Regions from separate parts of the Dactylosporangium sp. NPDC005555 genome, predicted to be linked through region 1. Evidence: riboswitches for the same ligand, from Rfam matches in the RefSeq annotation. Region 1 holds a riboswitch; the other holds the start of a gene.
What was found. A riboswitch is a leader RNA that binds a small molecule or an ion and turns the genes downstream of it on or off. The one in region 1 is predicted to bind S-adenosylmethionine.
Positions count from the first base shown of each region.

Region 1 (5,404 bases):
CACCCGACGAGAACCGTCGGCTCCAAGAGTCGCCTCCGGGCGACGTGGACAGCTTCACCGATGCAGTCATTGAGGCGGAAGGGCTGGGCGATATGGGCTACACGGACATCCGCCGCCAGGTGCGAGAGGTCGTCGATCAGCACATGAGCCGCTGGGTGGAGAACGATCGTCGGGCGGGCGGAGCCTCAACCCGGTGAACGTTTGTGGTCACCGCACTAGTCGGCGGAGATGATGACCGCGTCGGGTGGGGGTTCGTGGCGGTGTTGGACCAGGTGGCGGATGCCGGTGTTCAGGACGGCCACGAGGGGGACGGCCACCAGTGCGCCGATGATGCCGGCCAGGACGACGCCGGTGGAGATGGCGACGATCACGGCCAGCGGGTGGACGGAGACGGCGCGGCCCATGATGAGGGGTTGGAGGACGTGGCCTTCGAGTTGTTGGACGGCGATGACGCCGATGAGGACGACGAGGGCGCTGATCGGGCCTTCGTCGACGAGAGCGACCAGGACGGCCACGGCGCCTGAGACGGTGGCGCCGATGATCGGCACGAAGGCGGCGAGGAAGACCATCGTCGCGAGGGGGAACCAGAAGTCCACGTTGATGATGACCAGGAGCAGGCCGATGCCGAGGGCGTCGATGAAGGCGACCAGCACCGTGGCGCGGACGTAGGCGACCAGGGTGCGCCAGGCGGCCTCGCCGGCGCGGCGGATCGGGTCGCGGGCCGGGGTGGGCAGGACGCCGGTGAGGAAGAGCCAGATGCGGTGGCCGTCGCGCATGAAGAAGAACGTGACGAAGAGCACCAGCAGGAGCAGTGCGAAGAACTCGATGGTGGCGGTGGCGGTGGAGACGGCGCTGTCGGTGAGGCTGCCGCGGTTGTCGTTGAGCCAGTTGGACGCGGCGTCGAAGGTGGCGTCGAGCTGGCTGCCGTTGAGGTGCAGCGGGCCGGTGGTGAGCCAGCCCTGGATCTGGTTGACGCCGACGGAGGCCTTGTCGGCCAGGGCCGGGAAGCCGTCGACGAACTCGGAGACCACGAGGGTGAGGACGCCGGCGACGGCGGCCAGGCCCGTGATGAGGACCAGGAACGCGGCCAGGGACGGTGGCAGCTTCACCCGGCGGCGCAGGAAGCCCATCATCGGCGCGAGCAGCGCGGACAGCAGCAGCGCGATGCTCAGTGGGATGAGGACGGTCCTGAGGCGGCTGACGAGGAAGAGCAGGACGGCCAGCGCGGCGATGAGGACGAGCAGCCGCCATGACCAGGCGGCGGTGATGCGCAGCCCGTGCGGGACCTCGGCGTCGTCGCGGCTCATTGTCGAATGGTGACCCGTCGAAGCGTGACCCGTCGAAGCGTGACCGTCCTCCAGGGCGGGCGGTGGATCCTCCGGAGCCGGCGAAGCGGCCGCGGCCTCCTCCCGCTCGATGCGGGCCTTCTCGAGGCGTTGCTCATAGGCCCGCCGGAGGTTGACGCGCACCTGATCGAACCGGCCCACGGAACCCCCCTTGACGACGCGAGCGGACTCCCCACCGTAGACCGGGTCCGGCGGCGATGGCACGTACCCAGGCGGTAGCGTCGCATCCGTGACAGCCCAGCCAGCCGCCGGCTACCCGGTGACCACCGCCCCGCCCGTCGTGTCCGATGTGGAAGGGGGCCTGCCGATCCGGTTGCTGCACGACCGGGTCCTCGTGCGGCTCGAAGGCGCCGAGGGCGAGCGCCGGCACGTGTCCGGCATCGTGATCCCGGCGACGGCGTCGGTGGGACGGCGCCTGTCGTGGGCGACGGCGGTCGGCGTGGGCCCCAACGTGCGGTCGATCGTGTCCGGCGACAGGGTGCTGTTCGACCCGGAGGACCGCTCCGAGGTCGAGCTGCAGGGCCGCGACTACGTGCTGCTGCGGGAGCGTGACGTGCACGCCGTCGCGGCCCGCCGGGTGGAGCCGGACTCGACCGGGCTCTATCTGTAGGGGTAGGGATAGGGCCAGTACACCGGCGGCTGCGGCACCATGACCGGGACCGGCACGACCGGAGTGGGCGGAGCGGCGAGCACCCGGACCATCCCGTCCGGGAAGGTGATGTGATACCTGCTGCCGTCCCACACCGCGAGCGGCGCCTGCGGATCGCGGCCGATGAAGACCTGGCGGTAGGCCGCGAGCGCCGTGAGCAGCTGCCGCTCCTCGGCGAGGGCCTCCATCCGGCGCTCCGGTGTCTTGTCGAGGCCGCGGTACAGCCCGTCGCGCAGCAGCGCGAGCTTCGTCGCGTCGAACTGGAACGCCCGCATCGCCTTGGCGCCCGGGTCGCCGGCGACCCGCTTGGCCCACCGGCGGGCGGAGAGCCGGCGGCCGAGGGTGCCCAGGGCGGCCACCTCCGGCGGTGAGAACCAGCCGGCCCGCGCGTACTCGGTGAGCATCCGCTCGGTCAGCTTGCCCTCGTTGGAACGCTGCCACAGGGCGAAGCCGACCATGCACAGGAAGATCGGCATCATGACGGCGAAGTACCCGTACAGCAGCACCCAGGCGCTGGCGGAGGCCGTGACCGACATGAGGTTCCACGACCCGTGCAGCAGCATCGCGAGCAGCAGCCCGGCGATCGGCGCGAGCCACCGGACCGCCTTCGTCGAGCTGCGGGAGGCCAGGCCGAGCCCGATGCCGGTCATGGAGGTGAACAGCGGGTGCGCGAAGCCGGTCATCAGGATGCGCACCACGAAGATCGCGACGAGGGCGACCGCCCCGTTGACCGGTCCGGCGTCCTCGGCGGTGTCCGCGTAGCCCTTGAAGCCCAGGTACAGGATGTTCTCGACCATCGCGAAGCCCGTCGCGGAGAGTCCGCAGTACACGATGCCGTCGATCAGACCGGAGAACGCACGCGGGCGCCGCCAGAACAGCAGGATCGGCCCGAGCGCCTTCATGCTCTCCTCGATGAAGGGCGCGACCACGACCGCCACGATCGCGTCAGACAGGCCGAGCTTGTCGGCGAGCACCCCGCCCGCGGTGTTGACCACCAGCGCGACGGCGGTGGCGACGCACGCCCCCCATCCGAAGACGAAGACGAGATAGCGCACGGGCTCCGGCTCGTACCGGTCGAGCCAGAGGAAACAGGCGACCAGCAGCGGCACGGGGATGACCGCGGCGCCCACGCCGATGACCAGGGCGGTCCATCCGCCGCTGAAACCGAAGAACGCCAGCAGGGCCACGCCGCAGGCCGCGATCCCGCCCATGACGCCGATGAGCGTCCAGAGGCGGCGGCGGTCGGAGCGCTTGGCGGGCGGGGCGGCGGCGAGAGCGAGGGCCGCAGTCGGATAGCGCTGCTCGCCGGTGTCGGGAGCGGACTCCTCCATCACGTTGGGCACGACGTCGGCGGCTGCCCTGTCCCAGTCCTGCACCGAGGGTTTGCCCAGGCCGACCGGATCTCCGGCGGCGGGCGCGGCGCCGGCGACCGGACCAGCCCAAGGTGACCGCTCCTGCGCGGGCGGCGAAGCGGCTGGATCCGATGGCGTCCCACTCGGCGGGAGTTCGGTCATGGGCCAACCTTAACCGCGCTACGGTGAGCACAGGTCATGAGTGCCAGCGCACAGCCCCGGCTTGCTGGCCGGCAACCCTCGCGTTCGCGGCGGGGTGCCCCGGGTGATGACACGGTCCGGCGCGCGGTGTGTCCGGGCAAGCGCGAGCGGAGGGCTCTGCCATGTCCACGATCCTGTCCCCCGGTGACGTGAAACTGCGCGACGGCCGCAGTGTCGACTTCGCCAACCTCGACATCGCCGCGACCGCCCCGTGCCTGCGGGTCGTCGCGGACGCGGTCGCCGAGCTCCTGCCGTTCTACGGCAGCGTCCACCGCGGCGCCGGCGCACTGTCGGAGCGCTGCACCCGGGAGTATGAACAGGCCAGGGAGACCGTCGCGGACTTCCTCGGCGCCCGCGACGGCGACACGGTGGTCTTCACCCGCAACACGACCGACGCGCTGAACCTCCTCGCCCGGGTGGTGCCCGAGGGCGCGGCCGTGCTCACGTTCGACGCCGAGCACCACGCCAACCTGCTGCCGTGGAAGAAGACCGTGCACCTCGACGCGCCGCGCTCGCCGCAGGAGGCCGTGGCGGCGCTGGAGGACGCATTGCGCCGGGAGCGGTGCGGGCTGGTCAGCGTGACCGCGGCCAGCAACGTGACCGGCGAGGTGTGGCCGGTCACGGCCCTCGCCGACGTCGCGCACCGCTTCGGCGCCCGGCTGGCGGTCGACGCCGCGCAGCTCGCCCCGCACGCCCCGGTCGACCTGACCGCGCTGGGTGCGGACTATGTCGCGTTCTCCGGTCACAAGGTGTACGCACCGTTCGGCGCCGGAGTGCTCGCGGGCCGCGCGGACTGGCTCGACGCCGCCGAGCCGTATCTGGCCGGGGGCGGCGCCAGTGCCCATGTCGACGACGACGCCGGCGTGCGGTGGGCGACCGGCCCGGCCCGGCACGAGGCCGGCACGCCCAACCTGCTCGGCGCGGTCGCGATCGCCGCCGCGTGCCGTGAGCTCGCCGGTGCCGACCACCCGGCGGAGCGGGCCCTGGTCGCGCGGCTGCGGGCGGGGCTGGCCGAGCTGCCGCACGTGGAGGAGCTGCGGCTGTTCGGGCCGGAGGCGCAGCGGGTCGGCATCGTGTCGTTCGCGGTGCTCGGCGAGGACCCGGGCGAGCTGGCCACGCGACTCGGCCGCGACCACGGCATCGGCGTGCGGACGGGGCTGTTCTGCGCGCACCCGCTGACCCGGCGGCTCCTGGCGGAGGCGACCGCCCGCCTCGACCCGTCGGCGCAGGCGCCGGCGCAGGCGGTCCGCGCCAGCTTCGGCCTCGGCACCACGCAGGCCCACATCGACCGGCTCCTCGCCGCCCTTCGCTGACCGGCCTCATGATCTGTGAGGACTGTTTGTCGCCCTGACGATCAAAAGATCACGGAACGGCGAGTCAGATGCGGGACAGGACGACCGACGGGGTGAGGTCGGCGATGGTGATCGCGCCTTCGGCGACCTCGTCCCAGGTCAGCGGCGCGGACACCGTGGGCATCGCGCCGGCCCGCAGCGAGTACGGCGCCACCGTCGTCTTGAACGCGTTGTTCTGACTCCAGTCGATGAAGACCTTGCCCGGCCGCAGCTGGCGGGCCATCCGCGACACGATCAGCTCCGGTCGCCGACGGGAGAGCCCGTCGGCGACGTCCTTCACGTACGCGCTGATCTCGTCGGCCGTCTCGTCGCCGGACAGCTCCGCGGTCAGCTGCATCCCCTTGCGACCGGAGGTCTTCGCGACCGTCTCCAGCCCGTCGTCCGCGAGCCGGTCCCGGACCAGGAGCGCCACCTCGAAACACGCCGGAAGCGCGGCCGGCGGGCCGGGATCGAGGTCGATCACCAGCAGGTCGGGGTTGAGCGGCTCGCCGGAGGGGGAGATCC
Region 1 covers NZ_JBEXDG010000016.1:143,158-148,561, forward strand. Annotated here, with positions in the region: gene ABZS58_RS20410 (hypothetical protein) at 1-197, shown strand, start outside; gene ABZS58_RS20415 (AI-2E family transporter) at 216-1,487, opposite strand; gene ABZS58_RS20420 (co-chaperone GroES) at 1,606-1,956, shown strand; gene ABZS58_RS20425 (PrsW family intramembrane metalloprotease) at 1,947-3,509, opposite strand; SAM riboswitch class IV at 3,542-3,658, shown strand; gene ABZS58_RS20430 (aminotransferase class V-fold PLP-dependent enzyme) at 3,671-4,861, shown strand; partial or broken gene ligD (non-homologous end-joining DNA ligase) at 4,974-5,404, opposite strand, start outside.

Region 2 (5,404 bases), on a different contig from region 1:
TCAACACCTACAGCCATGGCATGCGGCAGCGCCTCGCCATCGCCCAGGCCATGCTCGGCCTGCCCGAGCTGCTCGTCCTGGACGAGCCCACCGACGGGCTCGACCCGCCGCAGATCGCCGAGATGCGCAAGGTGCTGCGCCGGTACGCGACCGGCGGCCGCGCGGTCCTGGTCTCCAGCCACCTGCTCGCCGAGGTGGAGCAGACCTGCACCGACGTCGTCGTCATGCACCGCGGCGAGGTCGTCGCGACCGGCAAGGTCGACGACATCGTCGGCGACTCGCCCACCGTCCAGCTCGACGTGTCCGACGTGGACGCCGCTTCGAAGGTGCTCGAAGAGCTCGACGGGGTCCGCTCGGTCACCGCCTCCGGCGGCAACGGCGGCCTGGTCGTCAACCTCGACGGCGTGCCCCGATCGGAGGTCGTCGCGGCGCTGGTGCGAGCCGGCGTCGGGATCGACCGGGTGACGCCGCGGCGGCGGCTCGAAGACGCGTTCCTGTCGCTCGTCGGCGGCGACACCAAGGCCAGTGGGGAGCGGTCATGACAACTTCGTCCGTGGACGTCATCGGCGGTGCGCCGGGCTACAAGCCGGGCGCGACCCTCTCGCTGTGGACGGAGATCCGCCGGCAGGCGGCCCGTCGCCGCACCCAGATGGCACTGGGCTTCATGGTCCTGCTGCCGCTGATCATCCTGGTCGCCTTCCAGCTCGACAACGGCGGCGGCGACGGCGAGGGCGGCAACGGCGGCGAGTTCTCCCGCCTGTCGGACCTGGCCACGGCCGGCGGCGCCAACTTCACCCTCTTCACCCTGCTGGTGTCCTCGGGCTTCCTGCTGGTCGTGGTCGTCGCCCTCTTCTGCGGCGACACCGTGGCCAGCGAGGCGTCGTGGGGGAGCCTGCGGTATCTGCTGGCGATGCCCGTCCCGCGGGCCCGGCTGCTCGGCGTCAAGGTGACCGCGGCGCTGCTCTACTGCCTCGTCGCGGTGCTGATCCTGGTCGGCACGGCCATGCTGGTGGGCACCCTGCGCTATGGCTGGGCGCCGCTCAACGCGCCGATCGGTGGGGAGATCGCCGCCGGCACCAGCGTCGTGCGGCTGCTGGAGATCGTCGGCTACCTGTGCGTCTCGCTCCTGGTGGTGGCGTCCCTGGCGTTCCTGCTGTCGGTGTCCACGGACGCCCCGCTCGGCGCCGTCGGCGGTGCGGTCCTGCTGCAGATCCTGTCCAACATCCTGGACCAGATCACGGCGCTGGGCACGATCCGCAACTTCCTGCCGACCCACTACGGTGACGCGTGGCTCGGCCTGCTGTCCACCCCGCTGCAGACCGACGACATGGTGAAGGGCGGCATCGCGTCCCTGGCGTACGCCACCGTCTTCTTCTCCCTCGCGTGGTGGCGCTTCCTGCGCAAGGACGTGGTGAGCTGAACGGGATTCGCGTACTGACCGGTAGGGTGCCGGTCCATGCGAATCTCGGCGCTCCGCGGTGCGTGGCTGCTCGTCCTCGGCCTCGCGGCGCTCTCCGCCACCCTCTACTACGACCAGGCCAACATCGCGGCCTGGACCACCTACATCGCCTCGTCCAACGCGATGAACGGCCCCGCCGAGGCCCTCACCGCGCAGATCTTCACAATGGTCGGCGCGGTCGCCTCGGCGGCGGTCGCGGTGCTGGTCACGCTGTGCGCGCTGCTGTTCGCCACCGGCCGTTCCGTCGGCCACTGGGCGCTGCGGCTGACCGTGGTGCTCACGTTCGTGCTGCTGTCGCTGGTCGCGATGGTCGTGGTGGTCGCGACGCTGACGGGTGAGCCGCCGACCGCCGTGATCGACACTCCGCTGTGGCTGCTCCTGGCCGAGTGGGCCGCCGTCGTGACCGCCCTCGTGGGCGCGGGCATCACCACCTCCACCCTGTGGCAGTTCACCCCTGAGCCCGTGTAGCGCGCATCGGCGGGCGGTCGGGGTGGGCGACGTCGTGATCGACCGGGGTCGCCGTGTCGCCGTGCCTGGCGAACTGGGTGAGGGTCGGCCAGATCGGCGTGCCCGGCGTGACCCTGGTGTGGATGGTCCGCAGGATCGTCGCGGCCATCCGGCCCAGGGCCGCGGTGTCCTGGTGGCCGTGGGTGCGCTGGCCGAGGTCGACCTGGGCGATCGCGTCGAGCCCGGCGGTGCGGTAGGTGTCGATGAGCAGGCCCGTTTCGACGCCGTACCCGGCCGCGAAGGGCAGCGACTCCAGCAGCGAGCGGCGGGCCGCGTACTCGCCGGCGAGGGGCTGCACCACGCCGGCGAGCTCGGGGAAGTACGCGTTGAGCAGCGGCCGTGCGGCGAGTTCGGTGACCCGCCCGCCGCCGGAGGCGGACACGTCCAGCAGCGGCCGGTCGTAGAACGCCTTCACCATGAGGGTGGCCGGGTCCTCCAGCAGCGGGCCGAGAAGCCCGGTGACGAAGTGCGGCTGGAAGTCGGTGAGGTCGGCGTCGACGTACACCAGGATGTCGCCACTGGTGACCGCGAGGGCCTTCCAGAGCACCTCACCCTTGCCGGGCCGGGATCCGGTCCCGGGGAGGATGTCGTCGCGGTGGTGGACGGTGGCTCCCGCCTGCCGGGCGACCTCGGCGGTGCGGTCCACGGAGCCGGAGTCGACGACGATCACCTCGTCGACGAGCGGCATGAGGGTGCGCACACCGGTGACGATCTCCCCGACGGTCGGCTCCTCGTCCAACGCCGGCAGCACCACGCTGATCCGGGTGCCGCCCTTACGGCGCTGAAGGTCGGCGAGGGTCCAGTCGCGCCAGGTCGAGGTGCGCTTGGCGAACCAGGCGGCCGCGTCGGAATGCATGAGTGAAACCGTAGTCAGGTCCATCTCGTGAGATGACTCATACGACGCCACCCGTGTCGGCCCTTACACTCGAAGTCGAAACACGCTCGTCACAACTGAATACCTCATCCAGAGGGGCAGAGGGATACGGCCCGATGAAGCCCCGGCAACCCCTGCGACGCGTCTCGACGTTGAGGCCGGTCGCGGTAGGTGCCAAATCCGTCCCGGTGCGCAAGGCCATGCACCTGGGGAAGATGAGAGGAAGGCCTCCATGACCTCGACGCTCAGCGTCTTCACCGACTCTCCCGCCCGCCACCTGGTCTGCCGTGGCTGTGGGGCGCAGTTCCCGCTCGCGGCGCAGCACGCCTGTTATGAGTGTTTCGGCCCCCTCGAGGTGGGCTATGACGCCGAGGCGCTCTCCCGGGTCACCCGGGAGCAGATCGAGGCGGGTCCGCAGAACATCTGGCGCTATGCGCCGCTCCTGCCCGTCGGCACCGACCCCGACAGCCGCGTGACGCTCGACCCGGGGCTGACCCCCCTGATCAAGGCCGATCTGCTGGCCAGGGAGCTCGGCATCACCGGTCAGCTGTGGGTCAAGGACGACTCGGCCAACCCGACCCACTCGTTCAAGGACCGGGTCGTCTCGGTGGCGCTGACGGCCGCGAAGGCGCTGGGCTTCACCCGCTACTCGTGCGCCTCCACGGGCAACCTGGCCAACTCGGTCGCCGCGCACGCCGCGCGCGCCGGGGTGCCGTCGACCGTGTTCATCCCGTCGGACCTGGAGCCCGGCAAGGTCGTGATGAGCGCCGTCTACGGCGGGGATGTCGTCGCGATCGAAGGGTCCTACGACGACGTCAACCGGCTCTGCTCGGAGCTGACGGAGACCGACGAGTTCGAGGACACCGCGTTCGTCAACGTCAATGTCCGGCCGTTCTACGCCGAGGGCTCCAAGACGCTGGGATATGAGGTCGCCGAGCAGCTCGGCTGGCGCATCCCGGCGCAGGTCGTCATCCCGATGGCCAGCGGCGAGCTGCTCACCAAGATCGACAAGGCGTTCAGCGAGCTGGTCGAGATCGGGCTCGTGCCGGACACGGAGTGGACGGTGTTCGGGGCGCAGTCCGCGGGGTGCAACCCGATCGCGGTCGCGCTGCACAAGGGCACCGACGAGATCGTCCCGGTCAAGCCGACCGGCATCGCCAAGTCGCTCAACATCGGCGACCCGGCCGCGGGGGTCTACGCACTGGAGTCGGTGCGCCGGACCGGCGGCTGGATGGAATACGTGGACGACGACGAGATCCGCGCCGGCATCGAGCTGCTCGCCCGCACCGCGGGCGTCTTCGCCGAGACCGCCGGTGGGGTCACCGCCGCGGTGCTGAAGAAGCTGGTGGAGACCGGCAGGCTCGACCCGGCGAAGGAGACGGTCATCTTCAACACCGGCGACGGGCTGAAGACCCTCGATGCGGTCGCCGGCAGGGTCGGCCCATCGCACCGGGTGAAGCCCTCGCTGAAGTCCGTGCGCGAGGCCGGGCTTTTGAGCTGACGGCTGATTTTTTTGCGCAACCAGTTGACAGCTGTCACGGACGGTGTCGGATCGGCTGCGATCGAGAGAGCGCTTCCACGCTCGGACGAGGGGCTCCTCAGCCGATCGACGGAGGCGACCGCGACGCAGCGTGATCACGGTCGAGCCGAGCGTCTCGAAGCCACCCGCTGAGGGACTTGACGACCTCAGGACCGCGCGCCAGGATGCTCGATGCGGGAGGACGTGTCGCCGCGAGGCCCGGACCCTGGTCCAGGCCCGCGACCACAGCACCGGAGGTGCTGGCGAGCGTCCTCTCGACCAATTTCCGGGCATCGATGCGAATATCTGTTGTCCGTCGATGTGCCGGTGCGCCACCCTGGCGGGCATGACCCAGGACCTCAGCATCGTCGAGCTGGACGCCGATGACCCGGCGCAGGTCGACGCGGCGTTCACATTGGGCAACGCGGCGATCCTCGCCGACCTGCCGGACTTCCCGCCCAACTGCCGCTATGAGCACGACGTGCGGGTCCGCGTGCCCCTGCCGGGCGCGCAGCGGCACACCTTCCTGGCCTACCGCGGCGCGGAGCCGGTCGGCGTGGCCGTGCTCGACCTGCCCGACCACGACAACCTCGACAAGGCGCTGCTCGACGTGCTGGTGCCCAAGCAGCACCGCCGTCAGGGCGTCGGCCGGGCGCTCTTCCGGCACGCGGTCGACTTCGGGACGGCCCGCGGCCGCACGTCGGTGATGGGCTTCAGCGTGCTCACCGACGAGGCCGGCACGCCGATCGGAGCGGCGGCGCCGTTCGCCGAGGCGCTGGGCCTTTCGAACAAGCTGCTCGACGTCCGCCGCCGGCTGGACCTGTCGAGCGCCGATGACGCCGCCCTGGACCGGATGCTCGCCGAGAGCTGGCCGAAGGCGGCCGGCTACTCGACCGTCCAGTGGGGCAACACGCCGCCGCCCGAGCTGGTCGAGGACCTGGCGCTGCTGGACAGCTCGTTCCTCGAGGAGTCGCCGATGGGCGAGCTGGACCTCGAGCCGGAGAAGGTCGACGCCGAGCGGCTGCGCAGCGCGTCGGCGGTCCGG
Region 2 covers NZ_JBEXDG010000022.1:39,865-45,268, forward strand. Annotated here, with positions in the region: gene ABZS58_RS24705 (alpha/beta fold hydrolase) at 1-542, shown strand, start outside; gene ABZS58_RS24710 (ABC transporter permease) at 539-1,420, shown strand; gene ABZS58_RS24715 (hypothetical protein) at 1,457-1,927, shown strand; gene ABZS58_RS24720 (glucosyl-3-phosphoglycerate synthase) at 1,908-2,822, opposite strand; SAM riboswitch class I at 2,924-3,062, shown strand; gene thrC (threonine synthase) at 3,073-4,341, shown strand; gene ABZS58_RS24730 (GNAT family N-acetyltransferase) at 4,706-5,404, shown strand, end outside.
Region 2: another riboswitch for S-adenosylmethionine. It lies ahead of thrC (threonine synthase); the one in region 1 lies ahead of ABZS58_RS20430 (aminotransferase class V-fold PLP-dependent enzyme).